DNA from 2 places in the Lactobacillus sp. ESL0700 genome. Region 1 is predicted to be linked to the other one. Evidence: riboswitches for the same ligand, from Rfam matches in the RefSeq annotation. Region 1 holds a riboswitch; the other holds the start of a gene.
What was found. Region 1 has a riboswitch for thiamine pyrophosphate ahead of thiS (sulfur carrier protein ThiS). Riboswitches for the same ligand answer to the same signal wherever they lie in the genome.
Positions count from the first base shown of each region.

Region 2: it holds a riboswitch for thiamine pyrophosphate, as region 1 does, so the genes downstream of both, OZX63_RS02235 (ECF transporter S component) here and thiS (sulfur carrier protein ThiS) in region 1, are expected to answer to the same signal.

Region 1 covers NZ_CP113930.1:73,472-77,895, forward strand. The annotation lists gene OZX63_RS00370 (ABC transporter ATP-binding protein) at 1-652, opposite strand, end outside; TPP riboswitch at 698-787, opposite strand; gene OZX63_RS00375 (AraC family transcriptional regulator) at 911-1,849, shown strand; TPP riboswitch at 1,906-2,000, shown strand; gene thiS (sulfur carrier protein ThiS) at 2,080-2,274, shown strand; gene thiF (sulfur carrier protein ThiS adenylyltransferase ThiF) at 2,275-2,913, shown strand; gene OZX63_RS00390 (thiazole synthase) at 2,928-3,704, shown strand; gene OZX63_RS00395 (M20 family metallo-hydrolase) at 3,709-4,424, shown strand, end outside.
Region 2 covers NZ_CP113930.1:421,948-426,371, forward strand. The annotation lists gene OZX63_RS02220 (PTS fructose transporter subunit IIA) at 1-277, shown strand, start outside; gene OZX63_RS02225 (MupG family TIM beta-alpha barrel fold protein) at 352-1,446, shown strand; gene OZX63_RS02230 (hypothetical protein) at 1,448-1,777, shown strand; TPP riboswitch at 1,866-1,954, shown strand; gene OZX63_RS02235 (ECF transporter S component) at 2,002-2,580, shown strand; gene OZX63_RS02240 (ECF transporter S component) at 2,594-3,172, shown strand; gene udk (uridine kinase) at 3,216-3,860, opposite strand; gene OZX63_RS02250 (sigma 54-interacting transcriptional regulator) at 4,027-4,424, shown strand, end outside.

The DNA of each region.
Region 1 (4,424 bases):
GTAGTTTGTCTTTAGCTAAATAGTCTAATTGTTGGACATGGTGGCCTGCAAACTGAAACAGGCAATCACAGACATTTTGGTAACCATTTAGAACGTGGTCACTCAAAATAATCGTTTTGCCTTGATCGCGCAAGTGCGCTAATTTGGTAATTAAAAACTGCCGTGCCTGCGGATCACAACTAGCAAAAGGCTCATCTAGCAAGAATAAATCAATGTCCATTGCAACGAGAACGGCAAGGGCCACGCGTTGTTGCTCACCGCCGGACAATGTATTAATTTTTTGGTCCAGCAAGTTTTCAATTTGCGCAAATTGGACACCGGCAGTTAGGCGCTTGAGATAATCTTCTTGGTTAACTTGTAAGTTCTCAAGCGCAAAAATGATTTCTTCTCGTGGGGTCGCCATTGTGAACTGTTCGCCAGCATTTTGAAACATGATGGCCGACTTTAGGCCGTTAAGATCAAGATCGCCGCTGACTTTACCGGCATATTTAGGATATAGACCAGCCAGTACTTTAAGTAAAGTTGACTTGCCACAACCAGTGGGCCCAATTAACAGTGAAAATTGCCCCGTGGGAATTTCAAGATTAAGGTTGTCAAGAATTTTAATATTTTGATCGTATGAAAAAGTTAAATTTTTGCTTGTAATCATTATTTTTACCAACTAAAAAAGTCGCTAGGACGAGATGCACTAACGACGTAAAAATTCATTCATTTTCCCTTCGCTGGCATTGTCCATAGCAGGTTCAACGGGTATTATCTCAGCCTTGCAGCACCCCAAAGTTATCAAACTGATTTTACATGAAAGCCGCTTTGCTGTCTAGTCATGACAGCTTGATGAAAATAAAGTACCAGTGAATATGATTTTTGCTATATAATAAAAGTATTAAATTAATAATAAGAAGGTGAAACTATGGCAGCAGTCAAATTGGCGCAATATTTAGCTAGTATTTTAAGTTCAACTAATAGCGATACAAATGAATTGCGCTTAAAAGCAGTGGGCAGCAACTTTGACCTGTTTACTGTTTATCTTGAAAATCACAACACTGGTGTCCATCGTTATCAAACAACAAATGCGATGATTTTTTATGAAGCTGGTGGCAAATCAAATATTAAAATTCACGGCCAAGACTTCGAGCTAGGAGTAGGGAACATTGTCTTTTTACCAGCTAAAAGTGATTATGAAGTCCAAAAGCAAACTAAAAATGATGTTTTGGTAAAGTTGGATTTAAATTCCAAGTATAATTTACAATATTTCCTGGGAAATATTACCAATAAGGAGTCACGCGAGGAGCAAGCAATTGAGCAGGTAATTAGCAATTTGCGGGTTAATCGTCTGTTATATTTAAAGTCAACGCCAATTTCTAAGTCCGCACAACTGATGAACAGGATAATTGATGAATATTTAAACCAGAATTTGTTTGCCGAGAGTGTAGTCAAAGCAGAACTAAATTTATTGCTAGTTGCGGCAGTACGTAATCAAAACTTCGCTTCGGTGCCAGCAGAAAAGCAAGGCTTTGCCAATGCAACACTTGAAAGCTATATCGATGCCAATTTTGCCGATATTACTTTAGATGCAGCTGCTAAGTATTTCGGTTTTAATCCAAATTATTTTTCTAGTTTAGTTAAGCAAAAGACTGGCAAAAGCTTTGTAGAGCATGTTGATGAGCGGCGAATGCAGGAAGCACGCAATTTACTTGCACGTCCTGATATTTCGGTTAAGGAAATTATTGCCAGGGTCGGTTACAATGGCAAGTCATTTTTCTATAAAAAGTTTAATGAATATTATCATCAGACGCCGGTTCAAATGCGTGCAGAGCTATTTCGCCAGGCTAACATTAATTTGAAATAAAAAAATGATTGACAGCGCAACCAAAAGTTGTTATACCTAAACTATAATTTAATAAAAAAGTTCGTCTGGGGTGTCGCTTAAGCGACTGAGATTATACTCATCGAACCTGATGTAGTTTATACTACCGAAGGAAGAGCGGCTTGTTGATCAATTTTTTGAGCCATTCTTATTTAAGAATGGCTAATTTTTATTAAAAGTCCTTTCCTTTGATAGCCGAAGGAAGGGATTTTTTGGTTACTGTTAATGGTGAAGAAGTGGCAGCTATAGGTATCTCAATTGCAACACTTTTAACCCAAAGGAATGCGCCAGTCAGCAATTTAGCAGTTGAACTGAATGGCAAGATTGTGCCTCGCAGTGATTTCGCCAATGTTCTGCTAAAAGAAAATGACAAGGTGGAAATAATTTCATTTGTTGGGGGTGGATAAATGCTAGATAGGTTACAGAATTCGGCAATTGTCGCTGAAATGCAAAAACGTAACGTCTCGGGCTCTAGCTCTAAACTAGCTGCTGCCAAGGTAACTATTGCTGGTTGTGGCGGTTTAGGAACAAATATCTCTCTTGCTTTAGCTCGCATTGGTGTCGGTCAAATAACTTTGATTGACTTTGATCAAGTTGAATTAAGCAACCTTAATCGTCAGCAATTTAAATTTAGTCAAGTTGGAATGGCGAAGGTAGTTGCGATGAAGGAGAACTTACAGGAAGTTAATCCATTTGTAACGATTAACGCGATAAAAGAGCGGGTAACACCGCAAAATATCACACAGTTATTTCAAGATGCGGATATTATTTGTGAGGCCTTTGATGACCCGGCGGCTAAAGCAATGCTACTGGAAAATGTCACGACGATTTTTCCTGATAAACCGCTAGTCATGGCGTCAGGAATGGCGGGAATTCATAGTGCCAATGCAATTAAAACGCGCAAAATATTGCCTAACGCGTATTTAGCAGGCGATGGCAAGTCTAAAGGGACAGAAGGTCTTATGGCTCCGCGTGTGACAATCTGCGCTGGCCATGAGGCAAACATGATTGTTCAGTTAATATTAGGAATTGAAGATTTAAATTAAAAGAGGAAAACATAATGACAAATACTGAAGAAACAGATTTATTAACAATTGGCGGGCATACATTTACTTCACGGTTTATTTTGGGCTCAGGAAAGTATTCTTATGATCTGATTGATGCGGCAGTAAAGCATGCTAAGGCACAAATTATTACGATGGCTTTGCGCCGGACAACGTCTGACCAAGAAAATATTCTTAATTACATTCCTGAAGGTGTGACGATTTTGCCAAATACGTCAGGGTCAACAACGGCTGAAGAGGCAATTAGAACCGCGCACTTAGCTCGTGAATTGAGTGGCAGTGACTTCATCAAGTTAGAGGTAGTGCCTGATAAAAAGTACTTGTTGCCAGATAATGCGGCAACCGTTAAGGCAACCGAGGTTCTGGCAAAAGAAGGCTTTATTGTTATGCCGTATATTTTGCCTGACTTAAATACTGCTCGGGAACTGGTTGATGCGGGTGCAGCTACTGTCATGCCGCTAGCAGCACCGATTGGTACTAATAAAGGTTTGGCAACCAAGGAGTTAATTCAGATTTTGATTGATGAAATCGATGTCCCAGTAATTGTTGACGCGGGAATTGGTCGCCCGAGCCAAGCTGCCGAAGCAATGGAAATGGGTGCCGATGCGATTATGGCTAATACCTCGATGGCGACAGCTAAGAATATTCCGTTAATGGCTGAAGCGTTTAAATTGGGAATTGAGGCTGGGCGTAAGGCTTATTTGGCTGGCCCTGGCCGGGTAATTGAACACGGTGCAGTTGCGTCATCACCATTAACTGGTGTAAGTAAGTAACATCATGCAGCAGAGTGAGAAAATAACGGTTAATCAGCTTTTTAAGCAGATTACAACTCTGCCTAATTCGGGATTAGGACAGAACCGCTTGGTCTATTCTTCTGATTGGCTTCAAGGGCAGAAATTATTAATCCAGTTTGCGTTAAAAGCGGGTTTTCAAGTTACAGTTGATGACTATGGTAATACCTATTTGGACTTACTTGGAAATGACCAAGAACAAGTAATTGCGACGGGCTCGCATATGGATACTGTAAAAAATGGCGGCCGTTTTGATGGCCTGTATGGTGTTCTGGGCGGCTTACAAGCAGCCCTAAATTTGCGCGAGCGATTTGGTATTTCACAAAAAACAATTCGGGTAATTTCTTTTTGCGAAGAAGAAGGCAGCCGCTTTGACGCCACCTTCAGTGGTTCAAAGCACTATGCACGCGTGGCTGAGACTAATGGTTTAGTTGATGAAAATGGCATCAAAATCGAAAATGCTCGCAGTAATGCAGTTAATCAATTGAAGCAAATTAGCGGCGTCAATTATGATCTTCCCCAGCTGCCACAATCTTTTACTGAATTGCACGTTGAACAGGGAAATCGTCTTGCTCGCAATAATATTTCACTTGGGTTAGTTACAGCGATTGTCGGTCAGCGGCGTTATCGCATTACGGTTAACGGCATTACAAATCATGCGGGCACGACCTTAATGACTGAGCGCCACGATGCCTTGCAGGC
Region 2 (4,424 bases), 350 kb from region 1:
TTCGTCATTAATTGCTAATGGCCTTGTAAAAGAAGGTAAAAAACGTGGCATTGATGTCGAAGTTAAAGCTGTAGGAACGGAAGGCATTGCTGATGAGCTGAGTGCTGATCAATATGACATTGTTTTATTGGCACCACAAGCCGTTTTCCGCAAGCAAGCTGTTGAAGATGAGGCTAAAGACCATCATATTAACTTCTTGTTGATTCCACGGACAATGTATACTCCGCTTGCTGCAGGTAAGCTGCTTGACTTAGTTAGTGAAGAATTAGCAAAATAATTAAAAACACTTCAGCTAGTTTGGTTGAAGTGTTTTTTGCTTAATGCATAATTTGATAAATAAGGAGATTTTTTATGACAATGCGCCACATTGGGTTATCAATTTATCCCGATCACAGTGATGAAAAACAGGACGAACAATATTTACTACTTGGTGAAAAATATGGCTTCACTCGGATTTTTATGAGTATGTTGGAAGCTAAGGATGTTGCAGCCACTAAGAAAAAGTTTCAACATATTATTCAGTTTGGGAACAAGCATGGCTTTGCTACAACCTTGGATGTTTCACCAAGTATCTTTAAGCAATTAGGGATTTCATATACCGATTTGTCATTTTTTAAAGAAATAGGAGCTACTGCAATTAGACTTGATGAAGGATTTGACGGCAGAACAGAGGCAGAACTAACATTTAATCCGGAACACATGATTATTGAATTAAACATGAGCAATAATACCGGGTACTTGGATAACGTCTTGAGCTACCAAGCTAATGAACCATTTATTTATGGCTGCCACAACTTTTATCCACAAGTTGGCTGTGGGCTTGAAGATAACTTCTTTGAAGAATGTAGCAAAAACTTTAAGAAGCATGGCATTCACACCGCTGCTTTTGTTTCCAGTCAATGTGGTACACACGGACCTTGGGATGTAAATGATGGCTTGCCAACTAGAGAAGCCGACCGTCACTTACCAATTGAAGTTCAGGCCAAATCGTTATTTATGACTAACTTAATTGATGACGTGATTATTGGTAATTCTTATGCTAGTGAGGATGAGCTGCGCCGTTTAAGTGAGTTAGATAGATATGAATTATCTTTTGATGTTGAAATGTTACCGGGAATTAGTCCATTAGAGCAAAAAATTTTGCTGGAAGACAAGCATTTTCGGCGTGGCGACAGCAATGCTTTAGTTGCTCGCTCAACCATGCCGCGTGTGTGGCACAAAGCAGAGGCTAACCCAGCTCATGATAATCAAACACAATTTGAGGTTGGCGATATTTTGATTGGTAATGACGGCTTTGGTATTTATAAAAATGAATTACAAGTTGTACTTCAACCACATAGCGACGAACGGAAAAATAAGATTGCTGCGATTAAGCCAGAAGAATTGCCATTACTAAAATATTTACGACCATGGACTAAGTTTAAATTCGAAAGTCATCAAAATTAAAATGAAGCTAAATTCGTTCATTATCATAATTGGGCTACTCGTCTTATTTTGGGCAGCACGGGAATTTGTCGCTCGTGTTTATCGCGCTGGTCACCAAATTTATAGCGTTTGGGTTGAAGTAATCAGTATTTTTTTGCTAATCCCAATTTTGGTATATTGTAAAAATACAGTTGTCGTAACAGTTGCAATGGTAATTTTTACATTTAACTGCATGGTTTTCTTAATTGCCTTTAGCCGTAACTTTAACGCAATCATGCGGGGCCAAGGAAATGGCATGATTGCTAGATGGGTTCGCAAGTCAAATAATAAGCAAAATGATAAGAATAAGTAATCAATAATAATTTCTTTTTTGATGATTAGTGAAAATCGGGGATTGCTTTACTATCATTATCATTGTGGTATACTATTTTTAATTAAAAATTAGTCACTAGGGGTGCCAATAGCTGAGAATTACCCTCGGAACCTGAACAGGACAATGCCTGCGTTAGGGAAGTGTTTGAACAAGCATTTAATTTGTACTCCTTCTGACTTAAAAGTTAGTTAGGAGTATTTTTTATGTTCACAAGATCATCAAAATGGAATGTTAAGTCGGTAATTTTGGTCGCATTGATTGGAATTATTATGGGAGTGATTTATACTTACGGCTTTAATTGGGCCTACAACATTATTAAAATGGCACTTGTACCCACGGGCTTTGCACCAGTAACGGATACCGTCTTTTCGGGCTTATGGCTAATGGCGGCACCACTTGCAATGTACTTTGTCCCGACAATTGGCTCTGGTACAATTGGTGAAGTTTTAGCCTCAATTGTAGAAATGGCAATTGGTGGTCAATGGGGTGCAATAACGGTTATTTCCGGTTTGATTCAAGGAGCAACGAATGAAATCGGCTTTTTCCCGAAAACCGTACGTTATCAAAACTTTTCTTGGAAGAGTGTGATGATTGGTGCCTTCTTTGCCGGATTAGGAATTTTTATTCCGTCATACATTCTTTATGGTTGGGGTAAATTTAATATGACGGTCCAGATTGTCATGTTTATTACCAACATGATTTCAGCGCTTGTCTTTGATGGGGTGTTGGTTAAATTAATCGCTAATCTGTTTGACCGCACGCTAAAGCCACGGCTTGCATAAATCGAGGCCAATCATGTTTACAAGATCATCAAAATGGAATGTTAAAGCTATTATTTTAGTTGCCTTAATTGGGATTTTGATGGGTATCTTTTATACCTATGGCACCAATGGGCTCTATAATTTGGTTAAAATGTTGCTGCTGCCGACGGGGTACGCTCCGGCAACCGACGCCTTTTTTGCGGGGTTATGGTTAATGGCGGCGCCGCTTGCGATGTATTTTGTCCCGACAACTGGCTCGGGATTAGTGGGCGAATTGCTGGCTTCAATCGTGGAGATGGCTTGTGGCGGCCAGTGGGGCGTCACCACTGTGGTTTCTGGTTTAATGCAGGGCTTAACGAATGAAATTGGCTTTTTCCCGAAAAAATCTCGCTACCAAAGATTTTCTTGGCGCAGCGTTTTGACAGGTGCCTTTTTTGCTAGCTTTGGCTTTTTTATACCGTGCTATCTAATGTATGGCTGGTATAAATTTGCGGTTAAGGTGCAGATTGTGATGTTCTTTGTCAGTATCATCTCGTCAGTTTTATTTGACGGGGTGTTAGTTAAGCTGATTACTAACTTGTTTGATCGGGCGTTAAAGCCAAAAATAGAATAATTTTAAATAAATAAAAAGGTCGAGGATAATTTCCTCGGCCTTTTTAATTGGTTACTTCTTTTCGTAAAATTGCGTGGACTTTAGTGGTTAACATGTCAATCGCAACATCATTTGCGCCGCCTTCGGGAACAATGATGTCGGCGTAACGCTTGGTTGGCTCAATGAACTGATGATACATTGGCTTAACTGTGCTTAAGTATTGGCTAATTACGGAGTCAATTGAACGGCCACGTTCATTAATGTCGCGTTCAAGTCGTCTGATGAAGCGGATGTCGTCATCGGTATCAACATAGACCTTAATGTCCATTAAGTTCCGAATTTCTTCGCTTCCTAAAACCAAAATTCCTTCAAGAATGATGATGTCAGCAGGTTCAATATGAATAGTTTCACTGCTTCTTGTGTGTTCTTTAAAGTCATAAACTGGCATTTCAATTGGCTTGTAGTTAAGTAAGTCGTTGATTTGTGCTTTAAGCAAGGGAATATCGAACGCATCGGGATGGTCATAATTAATTTTCATCCGCTCGCTCATCGGAATACCGGTATTATCCTTGTAGTATGAATCCTGCGTCATGATTAGGACGTGTTCATTTTCCTGCATTTGGTCAACAATTTTATGGGCAATCGTTGTTTTTCCACTGCCCGAGCCGCCGGTAATCCCAATTACGACGGGTTTTTCAAGTTTAGACATTCAGACTCTCCTTTTTTATCACATAACATTCTACTTTAGTTTGGGTTGAAATACCACTGATAAAGTGATAAATAACAGATTTTAAATTAAAATAACCGATTTCGCCTTGAACAGTTTTTGTAAAACCGCTAACATAATTGTGAAATGAATTTACGGAGCAAGTGGTATGAATATTAAAGCGAAAATATTATCTTTAATTAAGGAAAATAATCAATCTGAAGGACACTTTTTATCAACTAGTGACTTGGCAAATAAATTAAATGTTAAAAGAAATACGGTCAGTCATTATCTTAATCAATTGGTAAAAGAAAATCAGATTATTAAAATTAACACTCGGCCTGTGATTTTTGTAGATCGCTCTAGTGTCGGGCAAGACAGCGATCAGCCATTAAAGCAGGAATATGCAAGTATTGCCGAATTGAAGCAGAGCCTTTCTGGTTCCGATACTTTTAAAAGTGTGATTGGTCATGACCAGTCACTTTATAGCCAGATTAGAAAGCTAAAGGCAGCAGCGTCTTATCCTGGGAGGTTGCCAATTCTAATTAATGGTCAAACAGGAACGGG